4 regions of the Streptomyces sp. BR1 genome follow, and region 1 is predicted to be linked to each of the others. Evidence: riboswitches for the same ligand, from Rfam matches in the RefSeq annotation. Region 1 holds a riboswitch; each other region holds the start of a gene.

Region 1 (4,379 bases):
CCGACCTCCCAGCTGCTCGACATCGGCTATGTCACCGCCGACGACACGCTCGCGGGGCTGCTCGACATCACCACCGGCGGCCGCGTGCTGCGCATCGAGCGGCTGCGCCTGGCGAGTGGCGAGCCGATGGCGATCGAGACGACCCACCTCTCGGCCAAGCGCTTCCCGGCCCTGCGCCGCTCGCTGGTCAAGTACACCTCTCTCTACACCGCGCTCAACGAGGTGTACGGGGTGCGGCTCGCCGAGGCCGAGGAGACCATCGAGACGTCGCTCGCCACCCCGCGCGAGGCCGGGCTGCTCGGCACGGACGTGGGCCTGCCGATGCTGATGCTCTCGCGCCACTCCATCGACGGCGACGGCGAACCGGTCGAGTGGGTGCGCTCTGTGTACCGCGGCGACCGCTACAAGTTCGTCGCGCGCCTGAAGCGGCCGACCGACTGAGAGGTCGAAGCGGCGCAACGACCGACATGTCCGGCGGCTCGGCCCCGACCTCGCGTCCGGTATCCGGTACAGGGGTTCCCGGGGCGGGATTCCGTCCCCTAGATTGCCTGCGCATTGCACAGGTGAGCAGCGAGGGGACGGGAGCCACCATATGCCGCAGTCCACACAGGAGAGCAGACCGCTGATCACGCCCGTGCGCGTGGTCATCGCCTTCTGCCTGATCGCGCCCTTCGTGGCGATGCTCTGGGTCGGTTCGTACGCGAAGGCCGACCCGGCCTTCATCGGAATCCCGTTCTTCTACTGGTACCAGATGCTGTGGGTGCTGATCTCGACCGCGCTCACCATGCTCGCGTACAAGCTGTGGCAGCACGACCAGCGCACCACCCGCAAGGAAGGTGCGTCGAAGTGACTCTCGCAGCAGAAGGCGGCGTCAACGGCGTCGCGCTCGGCGTCTTCATCTTCTTCTTCCTGGCCGTCACGGTCATCGGCTTCATGGCCGCGCGCTGGCGCAAGGCCGAGAACGAGCAGAGCCTGGACGAATGGGGCCTGGGCGGGCGCTCGTTCGGCACCTGGGTCACCTGGTTCCTGCTCGGCGGCGACCTGTACACGGCCTATACGTTCGTGGCGGTCCCGGCGGCGGTGTACGCGGCGGGCGCGGCCGGGTTCTTCGCCGTGCCGTACACGATCCTCGTCTATCCGCTGATCTTCACGTTCCTGCCCCGGCTCTGGTCGGTCTCACACAAGCACGGCTATGTGACGACCTCGGACTTCGTGCGCGGCCGCTTCGGCTCCAAGGGCCTCTCGCTCGCGGTCGCCATCACCGGCATCCTCGCCACGATGCCGTACATCGCGCTCCAGCTGGTCGGCATCCAGGCGGTGCTCGACGTGATGGGCGTCGGCGGGTCCGGCAACTGGTTCCTCAAGGACCTGCCGCTGCTGATCGCGTTCGCGGTGCTCGCGGCGTACACGTACTCCTCGGGTCTGCGCGCGCCCGCGCTGATCGCGTTCGTGAAGGACGCCCTGATCTACATCGTCATCCTGGTGGCGATCATCTACATCCCGATCAAACTGGGCGGCTTCCACGACATCTTCGCCGCCGCCCGCCACAAGTTCGACACCCCGAACGCGGCAGGCAAGCCCACGGGCGCGCTGGTGCCCGGCGACAAGAGCCAGTGGACGTACGCCACGCTCGCGCTCGGCTCGGCGCTCGCGCTCTTCATGTACCCGCACTCGATCACGGCGACGCTCTCCTCGCGCAGCCGCAACGTCATCCGCCGCAACACCACGATCCTGCCGCTGTACTCGCTGATGCTGGGCCTGCTCGCGCTGCTCGGCTTCATGGCGATCGCGGCCGGGGTCAAGGTCAAGAACGGCCAGCTGGCGATCCCGCAGCTCTTCGAGGACATGTTCCCGGACTGGTTCGCGGGCGTGGCCTTCGCGGCGATCGGCATCGGCGCGCTGGTGCCCGCGGCGATCATGTCGATCGCGGCGGCGAACCTGTTCACCCGCAACATCTACAAGGACTTCATCAAACCGGACGCCTCGCCCGCGCAGGAGGCCAAGGTCTCCAAGCTGGTCTCGCTCGTGGTGAAGGTGGGTGCGCTGGTCTTCGTCCTCACGATGGACAAGACGGTCGCGATCAACTTCCAGTTGCTCGGCGGCATCTGGATCCTGCAGACGTTCCCTGCGCTGGTCGGCGGTCTGTTCACCCGCTGGTTCCACCGCTGGGCGCTGCTCGCGGGCTGGGCCGTCGGCATGGCGTACGGCACGCTCGCCGCGTACGGGGTCGCCTCCCCCACCCAGAAGCACTTCGGCGGCAGCTCCAAGGAGATCCCCGGCATCGGTGAGATCGGCTACATCGGCCTCACCGCGTTCGTCCTGAACGTCGCGGTGACGGTGGTCCTGACGGTCGCCCTGCGGGCCCTGAAGGCCCCCGACGGCGTCGACGAGACGTCCCCGGAGGACTACACGGCGGACGCGGGCGATCCGGGCGTACAGACCGAACTGCCGCCCGCGACGGCGGGCGCCGCGCACTGAACCACCACTGAACACGGCGCCACGCGCGCGTGGCCGACGACGGGCCGCCGGGAGATCCGGCGGCCCGTCGCTGTGTCCTGCGGGAATGCCCGCGCCGCTACGGGAGTTGGGTACTCGGACACCCTCCGAAGCCGCCACGACACAACATGTGGGGGTGGGCTCGAAGCCCGACACAAGATGTATGCTCGTCCTCGCTGTCGCCGCAGGGGAATCCGGTGGAAATCCGGAACTGTCCCGCAACGGTGTACTCGTACGCATTCGCGTACTTGGTTCAGTCCGAGGACCTGCCGACAGCGCGCCCTGGCCGTCCGGTCAAGGGTGCCCAGACGTCCGGGCCTCGCGGAGTGGGCTGGTGGACGCGGCATACCCCTGCGTGGGTGGTCGTGTGCCCGCACCCCTGCTTGGCCCCGTGCCGAGCGAGGAGTGCCCCCACGTGACCATCGCCCCAGCGGATCCCGCTTCAGCGATCGAAGAGCCGGCGGATGCCCCCGGGACCGCCCTGCTGCGGATCCTGACCGACTTCACCGCCGATCTGCCGGACACCGACCCCGGCCGTGTCGCCGCCGCCGCGCTGCGCGGCCGCAACGCGCGCTCGGACGAGGCGGAGCTGCGTGGGCTGGCCACCGAGGCGGCCGCCGGTCTCATCTCCGAGGACCCGGCGTACTCCCGGCTCGCCGCCCGGCTGCTGACGGTCACGATCGCCGAGGAGGCCGCGACCCAGGGCTCGGTGTCGTTCTCCGAGTCGGTCGAGGTCGGCCACCGCGAGGGCCTGATCGCGGACCGCACCGCCGACTTCGTACGGCTGCACCGCGCCCGCCTGGACGCGCTGGTCGAGGCGTCGCTGGCGGAAGGCGCCGACGACCGCTTCGGCTACTTCGGCCTGCGCACCCTCTACTCCCGCTACCTGCTGCGCCACCCCATCACCCGCAAGGTCATCGAGACCCCGCAGCACTTCATGCTCCGGGTGGCCTCGGGCCTGGCGGAGGACGACTCGGTGCGCGCACTGGACCAGGTCGCCGCGCTGTACGGCCTGATGAGCCGCCTGGACTACCTGCCGTCCTCCCCCACGCTCTTCAACTCCGGCACCCGCCACCCGCAGATGTCGAGCTGCTACCTGCTCGACTCGCCGCTCGACGAGCTGGACTCGATCTACGACCGCTACCACCAGGTGGCGCGCCTGTCGAAGCACGCGGGCGGCATCGGCCTGTCGTACTCCCGTATCCGCTCGCGCGGTTCGCTCATCCGGGGCACCAACGGCCACTCCAACGGCATCGTCCCGTTCCTGAAGACGCTGGACGCGTCGGTGGCGGCGGTCAACCAGGGCGGGCGGCGCAAGGGCGCGGCCGCGGTGTACCTGGAGACCTGGCACTCCGACATCGAGGAGTTCCTGGAGCTGCGCGACAACACCGGTGAGGACGCCCGGCGTACGCACAACCTGAACCTGGCGCACTGGATCCCGGACGAGTTCATGCGCCGCGTGGACACGGACGGCACCTGGTCGCTGTTCTCGCCGGCCGACGTGCCGGAGCTGGTCGACCTGTGGGGCGACGAGTTCGACGCCGCGTACCGCAAGGCGGAGGCCGCCGGTCTGGCGCAGAAGACCATCCCGGCCCGGGACCTGTACGGCCGGATGATGCGCACGCTCGCGCAGACCGGCAACGGCTGGATGACCTTCAAGGACGCCTCCAACCGCACCGCCAACCAGACGGCGGAGCCCGGTCACACCGTCCACTCCTCGAATCTCTGCACGGAGATCCTGGAGGTCACCGACGACGGCGAGACGGCGGTCTGCAACCTCGGCTCGGTCAACCTCGGCGCGTTCGTGCTGGCCTCCGGCGAGATCGACTGGGAGCGCCTGGACGAGACCGTCCGCACCGCCGTGACGTTCCTCGACCGCGTCG
Region 2 (4,379 bases), 2.2 Mb from region 1:
GCGGTCGGCCCCTTCTCGTGCCCCTCGCGCTGTGCGCAGCGTAACCACGGCGGGGCGGACCGGCATATCGGGGCGCCGCCGACAGCGCCTCGTCAGCCGCCGGCGCCCCGCGCGCGGGCGAGCCGGGCTTCGAGGCCGTCGAGGACGCAGTCGAGACCGTCGGTGAAACCGTCGTCGCGGGCGCTGCCCACCTGCTGCTCGCGCTGGAGGGCGTACAGCCTGCGCAGCCGGGGGTAGGGCTCGACGGCCCGTTCGGCGGCGGGCCACAGACCCGCCACCCACTCCTGTTCGCTCATACCGCTGCGGGCCAGCGTGGTGAGCCAGGCGGCCTCGGTGGTCGACACTCCGATGGCATACGCGGCGACGGCGTTGACGGCCCGGTCCGCCGCCTCCAGGGTGAACCCGGCCCGCTCGAACACGCCGAGCAGGCCCTCGGACATCCGCATCATGTTGGGTCCGAGCGCGGCCACTCCCGCCTCGCCGAGCACCGACACGATCCACGGGTGGCGGTGGAAGGCGGAGCGCAGGCTCTGGGCGCAGTGGGTGGCGGCCGCGCGCCACTCGTCGGGGCTGTCCGTGGTGTCCGGGACCTCGATCTCGCCGTAGATCTCGTCGACGACCAGCTCGATGAGCTCGTCCTTGTTGGCCACATGGGTGTAGAGCGAGGTGGCGCCCGCGTTGAGGCGGCTGCCGAGCTTGCGCATGCTGAGCGCGTCGATGCCCTCGGCGTCGAGCAGTTCGAGGGCGGCCGACACGATGTGGTCACGGCTCAGCGACGGCTGCTCACGCTTGCGGCGCTGGGGGCGGGTCCACACCGAGGGGATGGTCCGCGTCGGCTGGGTTTCGGCCGGCATCCGGCCTCCTCTCTCTTTCGCCCCAGCGTATCGGCTCGACGGCACGTTGTACGCCGCCACGAACGGCGTACGCAGGGCGAACAGTGTATGGCGGGGGAGTGGGGAATCCGGCGCGCGCCGGGCAGCCCCGAGCCCCCGGCGTGGAGGCGGGGCGTCCGTGCGCCGGTCGTGTCACCGGTGAGCCGACCGGCGGCGCTGCCGCACGGACCGGCGTGGGTCTTCGGGGGCATCATCTGCCCGCTGCTGTTCGCAGTGTGTGCACGCGAGGGGGTGCGAGGGCGGGGGGTTCAGCCAGTAGGCGCCCGCGAGTTCGGCAGGGTGGGCGCGGGCTCTCTCCTCTTGGGAAGCGTTCATATCCGGTCCAACTGCCCTTCCGCCGCCGGGGGGACGGGGTGCGGGCGCTCTGCAATCGGATCGTCACCCGCGCCGGAAGAAGTGCCTCCATTTGGGTGGACTTGCAGGTCAGGCGGACCCCCACCTACGGTTGGCGGGCCGTGGTGTTCGGGAAGACCGGTGCAAGACCGGAGCGGCCCTCGCCACTGTGATCGGGTCCCACAGCGTTCAGGCCATGAACGCCTTTGGTAGCCCGTCCCGTTGTGCCACTGGTGCCCGTGAGGGCGCTGGGAAGGCAGGGGCGGTGCGACACCCGTAAGCCAGGAGACCGGCCACGGCATCTCGCAAATGATCCACGAGGTGCTGGAGCGTGAACGAATGACCCTGCCCACTCCGTTTCACTGGCGGCGTGAGGACACCGTCCGAACTGCCTGGCTGCTGGCGGTGATAGCCGCCCTGCACATCGTCGCGTTCGGGATCCTCTTCCTGCTGGTGGTGCCGCGTCACTACGAGGTCGGCTCGAAGACCTTCGGCCTCGGCCTGGGCATCACCGCGTACACCCTCGGCATGCGCCATGCCTTCGACGCCGACCACATCGCGGCGATCGACAACACCACCCGCAAACTGATGGCCGACGGCAAGCGGCCGGTGTCCGTGGGTTTCTGGTTCGCGCTCGGGCACTCCAGCGTGGTGGTCGTGATGGCCGCGCTGGTCGCCGGGGGCGCGCAGCTGGCGGGCACCCTGATGAACGACGACTCGCGCACCCACCAGACGCTGGGCGTCGTGGGAACCACCGTCTCCGGCTCGTTCCTCTACCTCATCGCGGCGCTCAATCTCGTCGCCCTCGTCGGCATCCTGCGGGTCTTCCGGGCGATGCGCGCGGGAACGTACGACGAAGTGCAGCTCGAACAGCACCTGGACTCACGCGGGTTCATGAACCGCATCCTGGGGCGGTTCACCAAGTCGATCACCCGCCCCGGCCAGATGTACCCGCTGGGCTTCCTCTTCGGGCTCGGCTTCGACACCGCCACCGAGGTCACCCTGATGGTCATGGCGGGCTCCGGCGCGGCGGCCGGACTGCCCTGGTACGCCGTCCTGTGCCTGCCGCTGCTGTTCGCGGCGGGCATGAGCCTGTTCGACACCATCGACGGTACGTTCATGAACTTCGCCTACCAGTGGGCATTCTCCAACCCGGTCCGCAAGGTCTTCTACAACCTCACCATCACCGGGCTCTCGATCGCGGTGGCCTTCCTGATCGGCACGATCGAGCTGGTGGGCGTGCTGCACGACAAGCTCGACCTGAGCGACGGGCTCACCGGGTGGGTCGCCGGACTCAACCTGGACAACGTCGGGTTCATCATCGTCGGCCTCTTCGTCGCGGTGTGGGCCGCCGCCCTGGCGTACTGGCGGCTGGCCAGGGTCGAGCAGCGCTGGGCGGTGCGGGCCGCCGCGGCCGAGGTGCCCGGTCAGGGCAGCCCGGACACGGCCGCACCCGCGGACGTCATCTGAAGGCCACGACGTTGTCCGCCGCCCACGCGGCGAACGTACGCGGTGCCCGGCCGAGTATCCGCTCCACGGCCGGGCTCACCCGCCGCTCCTCGGGCGTGGGTTCGCCGAGGATGCCGAGCGTGCCCTCGACCGCGGGCTCCGGCATGAAGCGCAGCATCAACTCCCGCGCCTCGGACCGGCTCTGCTCGACGAACCGCACCGGCGTCCCCAGCGCATCACCGATCGCCGTCGCCTGCTCGCGCGGCGAGACCGGGGCCGGTCCGGTGAGTTCGTACGTCCGGCCCGCGTGGCTCCCGTCGCGCAGGGCCGCGGCGGCGACGGCGGCGATGTCGGCCGGATCGATCACGGGCAGGCCGACCTCGCCGAAGGGCGCGGTGACCAGCCGGTCCGAGCGGACCGAGGCCGCCCACATATAGGCGTTGGAGGCGAACCCGCTGGGCCGCAGGACCGTCCAGCCGAGGCCCGACTCCCGTACGGCGTCCTCGAAGGCGCGCAGCCGGGCGTGCGCGGGGGAGTCCGGCCGGGTCGCGGTGGCCTGCGAGGACTGGAGGACGACCCGCCGGACCCCGGCTGCCCGCGCCGTGTCGAGGATCGCGTACGGATCGAGGCCCTCGCCGTCACCGGGGACCAGCAGATACAGCGCGGCGGCCCCGTCGAGGACGCGCTTGAGGCTGTCGGGCCGGGCCGGATCGGCCTGCTGGAACTCGACGTTGCCCGGCACGTTCCCGGTCGGCACCCGACGGGAGAGCGCCGTGACCCACTCACCCGCTGCGGCGAGGGTGTGGACGAGATGCCGTCCGACATTTCCGGTGGCTCCGGTCACCACGATCATGATTTCTCCAAGATGGTCGGTGTGGCGCGGCTTTCGTTCCGCCGCGCTCGATCTGTACTCATCCTGGAAGCCGAACTGGCCATCTCCTGGCCAGTTTCCCAACGAGAATGATCGGTATGAGAGCCGATCGTCTGGTGGCGACCCTGCTGTTCCTGCAGACCCGCAGGCGCGTGACCGCGCGCGAGGTGGCGGCGGAGCTGGAGGTGTCCGAACGCACCGCGCGCCGCGACCTGGAGGCGCTGGCGGCCGCCGGCATCCCCGTCTACTCCCAGCACGGGCGGGGCGGCGGCTGGTCGCTCGTCGGCGGGGCCCGCACCGATCTCACCGGGCTGACCGCCACCGAGATCCGTGCGATGTTCCTGGTCACGGGGCCGTCGGCGGCTTCGCCCGAACTGCGTACGGCACTGCGCAAGTTGATCCGGGCGCTTCCCTCGACGCTGCGGCCCGACGCCGAGGCCGCGTCGAAGGCCGGGGTCCTGGACGGCACCGACTGGTGGCGCCTGCCCGTCACGGCGGGCACGCCTCAACTGGACGCGTTGCAGCACGCGGTGGTGGAGGGCCTGCGGATCCGGCTCGGCTACGCCCGCCCCGGCAGCCCCGCCGGTACGCGCACGGTCCACCCGCTGGGCCTCGTCACCAAGGCGGGGGTGCCGTATCTGGTGGCGGGTGTGGAGAAGTCCTCCACGGAGGCGAGTGAAGACGCCACCGCGACCGACGCCGGTCTGCGGGTGTTCCGGATCGACCGCATCACCTCCGTGGAGCTGACCGCCGACCCCGTCGTCCGGCCCGACGGCTTCGACCTGGCCACGGCCTGGCGCGAGTTGGCCGCCCCGATGGAGGAGCGGATGCGC
Region 3 (4,379 bases), 790 kb from region 1:
GCCGCTCGTAGCTGATCCCGCGCAGGTCGTAGCCGGTCGCGGGATTGTGGGCGCGCTTGATCTCCTCGAAGATCTCCTCGGCCGAGGCGTAGGTGAACGCCTCCTCATACCCCATCGCGCACGCCACCCGGGCGATGATCTGCCAGTCGGGCAGCGCCTCGCCGGGCGGGTCGACGGCGCGGCGGGCCAGCGTCAGGTTGCGCTCGCTGTTGACCAGCACACCCTCGGCCTCGGTCCACAGCGCGGCGGGCAGGACCACATCGGCGTACGCGTTGGTCTCGGTCTCGGCGAACGCGTCCTGGGCGACGACGAATTCGGCCACCTCCAGGCCCTCGATGACGGTGCGGCGGTTGGCGACCGAGGCGACCGGGTTGGTGCAGATGATCCAGCACGCCTTGATGTCCCCCTCGGCCATCCGCCGGAACATCTCGATGGTGCCGAGCCCCGCCCCGTCGGTGCGCAGTGTGCCCGCGGGCAGCTCCCACAGCTCCTCGGTGAACGCCCGGTCCGCGTCCACGAGGACCGAGCGCTGTCCGGGCAGCCCGGGGCCCATGTAGCCCATCTCGCGGCCGCCCATCGCGTTCGGCTGGCCGGTGAGCGAGAACGGTCCGCTGCCCGGGCGGCAGATCGCGCCGGTCGCCAGATGCAGATTGACCAGGGCGTTGGTGTTCCAGGTGCCATGGGTGGACTGGTTGAGCCCCATCGTCCAGCAGCTCATCCACTCCCCGGCCGCCCCGATCCACCGCGCCGCCGTACGGATGTCGTCCTCGGTGATCCCGGTGATCCCGGCGACCGTGGCGGGCGCGTAGTCGGCCAGGAACTCCTCCATCGCCTCCCAGCCCTCGGTGTGCCCGGCGATGAAGGCGGGGTCGGTGTCCCCGTTCTCGTGGAGCAGGTGCAGCAGCCCGTTGAGCAGCGCGAGATCGGCTCCCGGCTCGATCTGGAGGAACAGGTCGGCCTTGGCGGCGGTCGCGGTCCGCCGGGGGTCGACGACGATCAGCTTCGCGCCCGCCTTGACCCGCTCCATCATCCTCAGAAAGAGGATGGGGTGGCAGTCGGCCATGTTGGAGCCGATGACGAGGAACACGTCCGCCGTGTCGAAGTCCTCGTACGAGCCGGGCGGGCCGTCCGCTCCGAGCGACAGCTTGTAGCCGCTGCCCGCACTGGCCATGCACAGCCGGGAGTTGGACTCGATCTGGTTGGTCCCGATGAACCCCTTGGCCAGCTTGTTCGCCAGGTACTGCGCCTCGAGGCTCATCTGGCCGGAAACATACAGCGCGACGGCGTCCGGCCCGTGCTCGTCGACGATGGACCGCAGGCGGTGTGCGGTGGCGGTGATCGCACCGTCCACCGGGGCGGCGACGGGCCCGTCCCCGCGCTCGCCCCGCACGAGCGCGGTGGTGAGCCGCCCTGGTGCGGCCAGCATGTCGGCGGTGGTCGCGCCCTTGGTGCACAGGCGGCCGGAATTGGCGGGGTGGGTCTTGTCGCCGGACGCCTTGAGCACGGTGCGCCGCCCGTCGGGGCCCGCACCGATGTCGAGGACCATCCCGCAGCCCACACCGCAGTACGAGCAGACCGTGCGGACCTGCTCGGTGCCGGTCCGCGAGTCCTGTGCGGTCAACGGGGGTCCCCTCTCGTCCCGGCCGGATCCTTGTGTTCCGACCGTACGAAATGCCCGTTACGTCGATGTCACGCGCGGAGATCGTGCGTGGTTACGCGAGCCACACTAACCGCGACCCGAGGATGTGAGCATGAGTGTTCGACTGCGGCAACGCGCGCGTGGGCGGGCCCGAACGGGGACGTAAAAGGGGGCTGAAACAGGCCATGGGTGGCCCGATTTATTACTGAGCGCGATTGTCCGACGCACTCTGTAGGGTGGCTCACGCAGCTGGTTCGCACCTGTCCGCCAGGCAGGCGCGTCGCAAGAGGGAACCCGGTGGGAATCCGGGACTGCCCCGCAGCGGTGAGCGGGAACGACCGCCGTCATACGCACTGGACCCGACCGGGTCCGGGAAGCGACGGCCACTAGGAGTCCGCCGGGAGACCGGTGTACGTGCCCGCGAGTCCGAAGACCTGCCCGCTGCCCGCGCGCGGACCCACGCGCGCGGAGATCCCGGTGACCTCGTGGGCGGGTCGGCGTGTACGGCGGGCGTATCGGCGCGGCAGCTCGCGCGCGTGGCCCCGTCCGTCATCCCTTCGCGTCCGCGACCCGTGCCGGGGTCGTTCCGGGACATTCTCGCGAAGGAGAGATCCGTGACCACCAAGTCCGCAGCCGCGGCAGCACGGGCCACCGTGTACGGCTACCCGCGCCAGGGCCGGCACCGTGAACTGAAGAAGGCCGTCGAGGGCTACTGGAAGGGCCGCGTCAGCGCCGAGGAGCTGCGGGACACCTCCCGCGAGCTGCGCCGCGCCACCTGGCTCCAACTCGCCGACACGGGCATCCACGAGGTCCCCACCGGCGACTTCTCGTACTACGACCACGTCCTCGACACCAGCGTGATGATCGGCGCGATCCCCGCCCGCCACCGCGCCGCCGTCGAAGCCGACGCGCTGGACGGCTACTTCGCCATGGCACGCGGCACCCAGGACGTGGCGCCGCTGGAGATGACCAAGTGGTTCGACACGAACTACCACTACCTGGTGCCCGAACTCGGCCCCGACACCGCCTTCGGCGCCGACTCCGCCAAGCAGGTCGCCGAGCTCACCGAGGCGCTCGCGCTCGGCGTCGCCGCCCGGCCCGTCCTGGTCGGCCCGGTCACCTATCTGCTGCTCGCCAAGCCCGCCCCCTCGGTCGCCCCGGACTTCGAGCCGCTGACCCTGCTGGAGCGGCTGCTGCCCGTCTACGCCGAAGTGCTCGCAGATCTGCGGGCGGCGGGCGCCGAGTGGGTCCAGCTCGACGAGCCCGCCCTCGTCCAGGACCGCACCCCGGCCGAACTGGCCGCCGCCACGCGCGCGTACGAGACGCTCGGGAGCCTCACGGACCGCCCCAAGCTGCTTGTCGCGTCCTACTTCGACCAGCTCGGCGACGCCCTGCCCGTCCTCGCCAAGGCGCCCGTGGACGGCCTCGGCCTGGACTTCACGGGACCGGCCGCCGCCAACCTGGACGGCCTCGCGGCCGTCGGCGGACTGCCCGGCAAGCGCCTGGTCGCGGGCGTCGTCAACGGCCGCAACATCTGGATCAACGACTACGAGAAGTCGCTGGCCACCCTCGGTACACTCCTTGGCCTCGCCGACCGCGTCGACGTCGCGGCCTCCTGCTCGCTGCTGCACGTCCCGCTCGACGCGACGGCGGAACGTGACATCGATCCGCAGATCACCCGCTGGCTGGCGTTCGCCCGCCAGAAGTCGGCCGAGATCGTCACCCTCGCCCGGGGCCTCGCCCAGGGCCCCGACATCATCGCGGCCGAACTCGCCGCCAACCGGGCCGATCTGGCCTCCCGCGCCGGGTCCGCCCTCACCCGCGACCCGGCGGTACGCGCGCGTAGCGCCGCTGTCACCGAGGCGGACGCCCGCCGCTCCCAGCCGTACGGTGAGCGGACCTCGGCCCAGCGCGCCCGCCTCGGCCTACCCGTACTGCCCACGACCACCATCGGCTCGTTCCCGCAGACCGCCGAGGTCCGCACCGCGCGCGCCGATCTGCGCGCCGGACGCATCGACACCGACGGCTACGAGGAGCGCATCAGGGGCGAGATCCGCGAGGTCGTCGCCTTCCAGGAGAAGGCCGGCCTCGACGTCCTGGTCCACGGCGAGGCCGAACGCAACGACATGGTGCAGTACTTCGCCGAGCAGCTGACCGGCTACCTCGCCACCCAGCACGGCTGGGTCCAGTCGTACGGCACGCGCTATGTCCGCCCGCCGGTCCTGGCCGGCGACATCTCCCGGCCGCACCCGATGACGGTGCGCTGGACCGAGTACGCCCAGTCGCTCACCAGCCGTCCGGTCAAGGGCATGCTCACCGGGCCGGTCACCATGCTGGCCTGGTCGTTCGTCCGCGACGACCAGCCGCTCGCCGACACCGCCCGCCAGGTCGCGCTCGCCCTGCGCGACGAGGTGAACGACCTTGAACGGTCCGGGACTTCGGTCATCCAGGTCGACGAGCCCGCCCTGCGCGAGACGCTGCCACTGCGCGCCGCCGACCACGCGGCCTATCTCGCCTGGGCGACAGAATCGTTCCGCCTGACCACCGCGGGCGTACGTCCGGACACCCAGATCCACACGCACATGTGCTACGCCGAGTTCGGCGACATCCTGCGCGCCATCGACGACCTCGACGCGGATGTCATCAGCCTGGAGGCGGCCCGCTCCCATATGCGCGTCGCTGACGAACTCGCGGCCGCGGGCTATCCGCGCGAGGTGGGCCCCGGTGTCTACGACATCCA
Region 4 (4,379 bases), 3.3 Mb from region 1:
CCCCCGTTCCCTCAGCCATTCCAACGCCCGGACCGTGCCCCGGGTTCCCGGCACGACGACCAGATCCGCGTCGGCCAGTTCCTCGGGCCGGTCCACGAACCGTACGACCACGCCGGGTTCGGCGGCGAGCGCGTCGACGTCGGTGAAGTTGGACATCAGCGGGATCGCGCAGACCGCGACCCGCAGCACGTCCTCGCCGATCGGCGGCGCCACCACGGACTCGCGCACGGCGCCGCGCAGCGACACTCGCAGGCCGTCCTCCTCGTCGATGCCGAGCCCGTGCGCGTACGGCAGGATCCCGTACGTATGACGTCCGGTGAGGCCGCGCAGCATGTCGATGCCGGGCTGAAGGAGCGAGACGTCGCCGCGGAACTTGTTGACGATGTACCCGGCGACCAGCGCCTGGTCCTCCGGCGAAAGGAGCGCGGTCGTACCGAAGAACGAGGCGAAGACCCCGCCCCGGTCGATGTCGCCGACCACGACCACCGGGAGCTTCGCGGCGCGCGCGATGCCCATGTTGACGATGTCGGTGCGCCGCAGGTTGATCTCGGCCGGACTGCCCGCCCCCTCGCAGATCACGGCGTCATATGTGCCCCGCAGCCGCTCCAGACAGTCCACGACGGTCCCGAGAAGCGCTTCCTGGCGCCCGCCGTGGTAGCCGCGGGCGCTCAGTTCGCCGACCGGCTTGCCCATCAGTACGACCTGGCTCGACCGGTCGCTCCCCGGCTTGAGCAGCACGGGGTTCATCAGCGCCGACGGCTCCACGCGCGCGGCCTGGGCCTGCATGGCCTGGGCGCGCCCGATCTCGGCGCCCTCGCGGGTGACGAAGGAGTTGAGGGACATGTTCTGTCCCTTGAAGGGCGCGACCTTGACGCCCCGGCGCACCAGCCACCGGCAGATCCCGGCGGTGACGACGCTCTTCCCGGCGTCGGAGGTGGTGCCCGCGACCAGCAGTCCGCCACTCATGTCCGTACCTTCCTCACCGCGATCGCCACGCCGAGCGCCAGCCAGCCCACCCGCCGCGACAGCCGCACCGCCCGCTCGATGTCGGGAACTTCCACCGCGCGCCCGCCGTTGTTGAGCACAGGACGGTGCTCGACCCGGCCGCCGTACGAGAGGGTGCCGCCAAGACGTACGCCCAACGCGCCCGCGAACGACGCCTCGACGGGGCCGGCGTTGGGGCTCGGATGCTTGGCCGCGTCGGACCGCCACGCGCGCGCGGCGGCTCCCGGCGCGCCCCCGGCGGCCACGGCGAGCGCGGCGGTGAGCCGGGCGCCCGGCCAGCCCGCCACGTCGTCCAGGCGTGCCGAGGCCCACCCGTACCGCAGATGGCGCGGCGAACGGTGACCGACCATCGCGTCCAGGGTGTTGACGGCCCGGAACGCGACCAGGCCGGGCACGCCCGCGAGCGCGCCCCACACCAGCGCGCCCACCACGGCGTCGGAGGTGTTCTCGGCGACGGACTCGACGACCGCGCGCGCGATGCCGGGCGCGTCCAGGGACTGCGGGTCGCGCCCGCACAGATGCGGCAGCCGCGCGCGGGCGGCCTCGACGTCCCCGGCCTCAAGGGCGGCGCCGATCGCGCGGGCCTCGCGGCCCAGCGAAGTGCCGCCGACGACGGCCCAGGTGGCGGCGGCGGTCAGGGCGACGGACGCGGCGGGGCGGTCGCGCAGCGCGCGCGTGGCGAGCAGCGCGGCGCTCGCGGCGCCTCCGGCGCACACGGCGGTGTGCAGTGCGCCCCAGCCCCGGTGGTCGCGCCACAGCGCGCGCTCGACGGCGGCCGCGGCGCGGCCGAACGCGGCGACCGGATGCCCCCGGCGGGGATCGCCGAGGAGCAGGTCGCCGAGGAGCCCGGCGGTGGCGCCGTACGCGAAGGTGCGATCGGCACGCATCGGATCAGCCCGCCGCAACGCCGCGGAGAGCTCCGGTACTTCTGGGGGGTGCCGGCAACAGGCAGGCGCGCATGGCGGTATGTCCTCACTCAGGGTGTCCGCGCCCTGGTACGACGTCGACCGGCGGTGAGAGTTCCTGGCTCACAGGGGTTCATTCCCCGATGACAGTGGCGGGACCGCGCCGGATTCGCACCGGCTTCCTCTTCTGCCGCCGTAAATGGCTCGGGCAGTCCACCACGCCCGCGAACGCCCGTCAACTCGCTGCTGACCTGCGACGGGAGAGTGTGCCGAGGCACACAGAGAACCGCCCTCCGGGGAGACCGGAGGGCGGTTCTGGAGACGCGTGGACAGTCGCTGTTACTTGGCGACGATCAGGTTGATGCCGTACGCGACGGCCGCCGCGCAGAGCGCGAAGCAGGCGTACGCGGTGGTGCGGGCCAGGGCGACGTTGCCCTTGCCGGACGCGGCCGACTGCTGCTTGCTGAGGCCGACGATCCCGACGGTGAACAGGCCCACCAGGCCGACGGTGACGATGAGGCTGACACCGAAGACGGTGCCGAGAGCTGCCCAGTCGATGTGCATGACGATTCCTTAGAGGGTGCGCGGCCGGGTCAGACGGCGGCCGGGCGGGCCGGGTCGGCGGGGGCCACCGGGGCCGGGGCCGGGATGGTGGCCGTCAGATCGGCGGCCACGGCGGCGACGGTCGGGGGCGGGGTGACCGCGGCGATCGCGGTGGTGACGACACCCGCGGGCTCGGCCGGGGTCTCGGTCACGGCGTCGGCCGGGGCGTTGGTGACGTCGGTGTGGGAGACCGGCTCGCGGCGCGACAGCTTCCAGATGAAGCCGGAGCCCGCGACCAGCAGGATCGCCACCAGGACAATGCCCCAGGTGCCCTGGCCGGTCAGGAATTCGGCGCCGGCGCCGACCAGACCCGCGGCCGGCAGGGTCAGGCCCCACGCGACGAACATCCGGGTCGCGGTGGACCAGCGGACCACACCGCCCTTGCGGCCGAGGCCGGCGCCCATGACGGAGCCGGAGCAGACCTGGGTGGTGGAGAGCGAGAAGCCGAGGTGCGAGGAGGCCAGGATGACGGTGGCGGCACCGGACTGGGCGGCGAAGCCCTGCGGCGGCGCGAGCTCGGTCAGGCCCTTGCCCATGGTGCGGATGATGCGCCAGCCGCCGAGGTAGGTGCCCATGGCGATGGCCATGCCGGCCGAGACGATGACCCACATCGGGGGGTTGGCGCCCGGGTGCAGCACACCGCCGGTGACCAGGGCGAGCGTGATGATGCCCATGGTCTTCTGCGCGTCGTTGGTGCCGTGGGCGAGCGAGACGAGACCGGCGGAGGCGATCTGGCCCGCCCGGTAGCCCTTGGCGGTGGCCTTCTCGTCGGTGTTCCGGTTGATCCGGTACGTCAGGCGCGTCGCCAGCATCGAGGCGAAGCCCGCGACGATCGGGGCGGCGACGGCCGGGAGCAGCACCTTGGTGACGACGGTGGAGCCGTTGACCGAGGACCAGCCGGCCGACATCACGGCCGCGCCGATCAGACCGCCGAACAGGGCGTGCGAGGAGCTGGACGGCAGGCCGAGCAGCCAGGTCACCAGGTTCCAGAGGATGGCGCCGACGAGCGCCGCGAAGATCACCTCGGTTCTGATGCCCTTTTCGTTGATGATCCCGCCGGAGATCGTCTTGGCGACCTCCACCGACAGGAACGCGCCGACCAGGTTGAGCGCCGCGGACATGGCCACGGCGGCTTTGGGCTTCAGGGCGCCGGTCGAGATGGTCGTGGCCATCGCGTTGGCGGTGTCATGGAAACCGTTCGTGAAATCGAACACTAGAGCTGTCACGACCACAATGGCGAGCAGCAGCGTGATGTGTTCCATTTACCCAGGCAATCGTTCGACGTCAGTGGCTGGACGAACGTAAGTAACCTGGATGAACGGAAGGTGAACTGGGGCGGGCTTAGTGGTGTCTCTGACCGGTTTTTGCTGGGGGCAGGCCCTGACAAACCCGGTGAACAGGCGAAACGGCCCATAGAAGAGATTCTGCTCACTCCCCGGCGCGCCCTCCGGGAGCTGCGAGGATCGCGTTCATGGGAGAGCCGGACCACCACGAACCGACCGCCGCCGCCTGGGCCGAACTGACCGCCACCGCGCGGCGGACCGCCGCGGAAGGGCTGGTCGTCGGCACCTCGGGCAATGTCTCCGTACGGGTCGGGGACCTGGTCCTCGTCACCCCCACCGGGGTCCCTTACGACCGGCTCGGCCCGGACGACACCGTCGCCGTCGACCTCTCGGGCCGCCAGGTCATCGGCACGCTGAGGCCGACCAGCGAGCTCCCCATGCACCTCGCCGTCTACCGCGCCACCGACGCCCGGGCCGTCGTGCACACCCACGCCGTGCACGCCACCGCCGTCTCCACCCTGGTCACCGAGCTCCCGCCGGTCCACTACATGACCGCCACGCTCGGCGGCCCGGTCCGGGTCGC

The links. A riboswitch is a leader RNA that binds a small molecule or an ion and turns the genes downstream of it on or off. The one in region 1 is predicted to bind cobalamin.
Region 2: it holds a riboswitch for cobalamin, as region 1 does, so the genes downstream of both, ACT1U9_RS00720 (HoxN/HupN/NixA family nickel/cobalt transporter) here and ACT1U9_RS09740 (ribonucleoside-diphosphate reductase subunit alpha) in region 1, are expected to answer to the same signal.
Region 3: it holds a riboswitch for cobalamin, as region 1 does, so the genes downstream of both, metE (5-methyltetrahydropteroyltriglutamate--homocysteine S-methyltransferase) here and ACT1U9_RS09740 (ribonucleoside-diphosphate reductase subunit alpha) in region 1, are expected to answer to the same signal.
Region 4: it holds a riboswitch for cobalamin, as region 1 does, so the genes downstream of both, ACT1U9_RS24470 (cobalamin biosynthesis protein) here and ACT1U9_RS09740 (ribonucleoside-diphosphate reductase subunit alpha) in region 1, are expected to answer to the same signal.

What each region holds. Positions count from the first base shown of each region.
Region 1 is NZ_CM126252.1:2,320,428-2,324,806, forward strand. Features, by position in the region: gene ACT1U9_RS09725 (GntR family transcriptional regulator) at 1-441, shown strand, start outside; gene ACT1U9_RS09730 (DUF3311 domain-containing protein) at 593-850, shown strand; gene mctP (monocarboxylate uptake permease MctP) at 847-2,478, shown strand; cobalamin riboswitch at 2,660-2,784, shown strand; gene ACT1U9_RS09740 (ribonucleoside-diphosphate reductase subunit alpha) at 2,912-4,379, shown strand, end outside.
Region 2 is NZ_CM126252.1:161,613-165,991, reverse strand. Features, by position in the region: gene ACT1U9_RS00725 (TetR/AcrR family transcriptional regulator) at 93-854, opposite strand; cobalamin riboswitch at 1,333-1,538, shown strand; gene ACT1U9_RS00720 (HoxN/HupN/NixA family nickel/cobalt transporter) at 1,536-2,696, shown strand; gene ACT1U9_RS00715 (NAD(P)H-binding protein) at 2,689-3,528, opposite strand; gene ACT1U9_RS00710 (helix-turn-helix transcriptional regulator) at 3,645-4,379, shown strand, end outside.
Region 3 is NZ_CM126252.1:1,533,873-1,538,251, reverse strand. Features, by position in the region: gene ACT1U9_RS06295 (molybdopterin-dependent oxidoreductase) at 1-1,621, opposite strand, end outside; cobalamin riboswitch at 1,886-2,083, shown strand; gene metE (5-methyltetrahydropteroyltriglutamate--homocysteine S-methyltransferase) at 2,254-4,379, shown strand, end outside.
Region 4 is NZ_CM126252.1:5,614,297-5,618,675, forward strand. Features, by position in the region: gene ACT1U9_RS24465 (cobyric acid synthase) at 1-966, opposite strand, end outside; gene ACT1U9_RS24470 (cobalamin biosynthesis protein) at 963-1,892, opposite strand; cobalamin riboswitch at 1,949-2,146, opposite strand; gene ACT1U9_RS24475 (hypothetical protein) at 2,250-2,474, opposite strand; gene ACT1U9_RS24480 (inorganic phosphate transporter) at 2,504-3,775, opposite strand; gene ACT1U9_RS24485 (class II aldolase/adducin family protein) at 3,985-4,379, shown strand, end outside.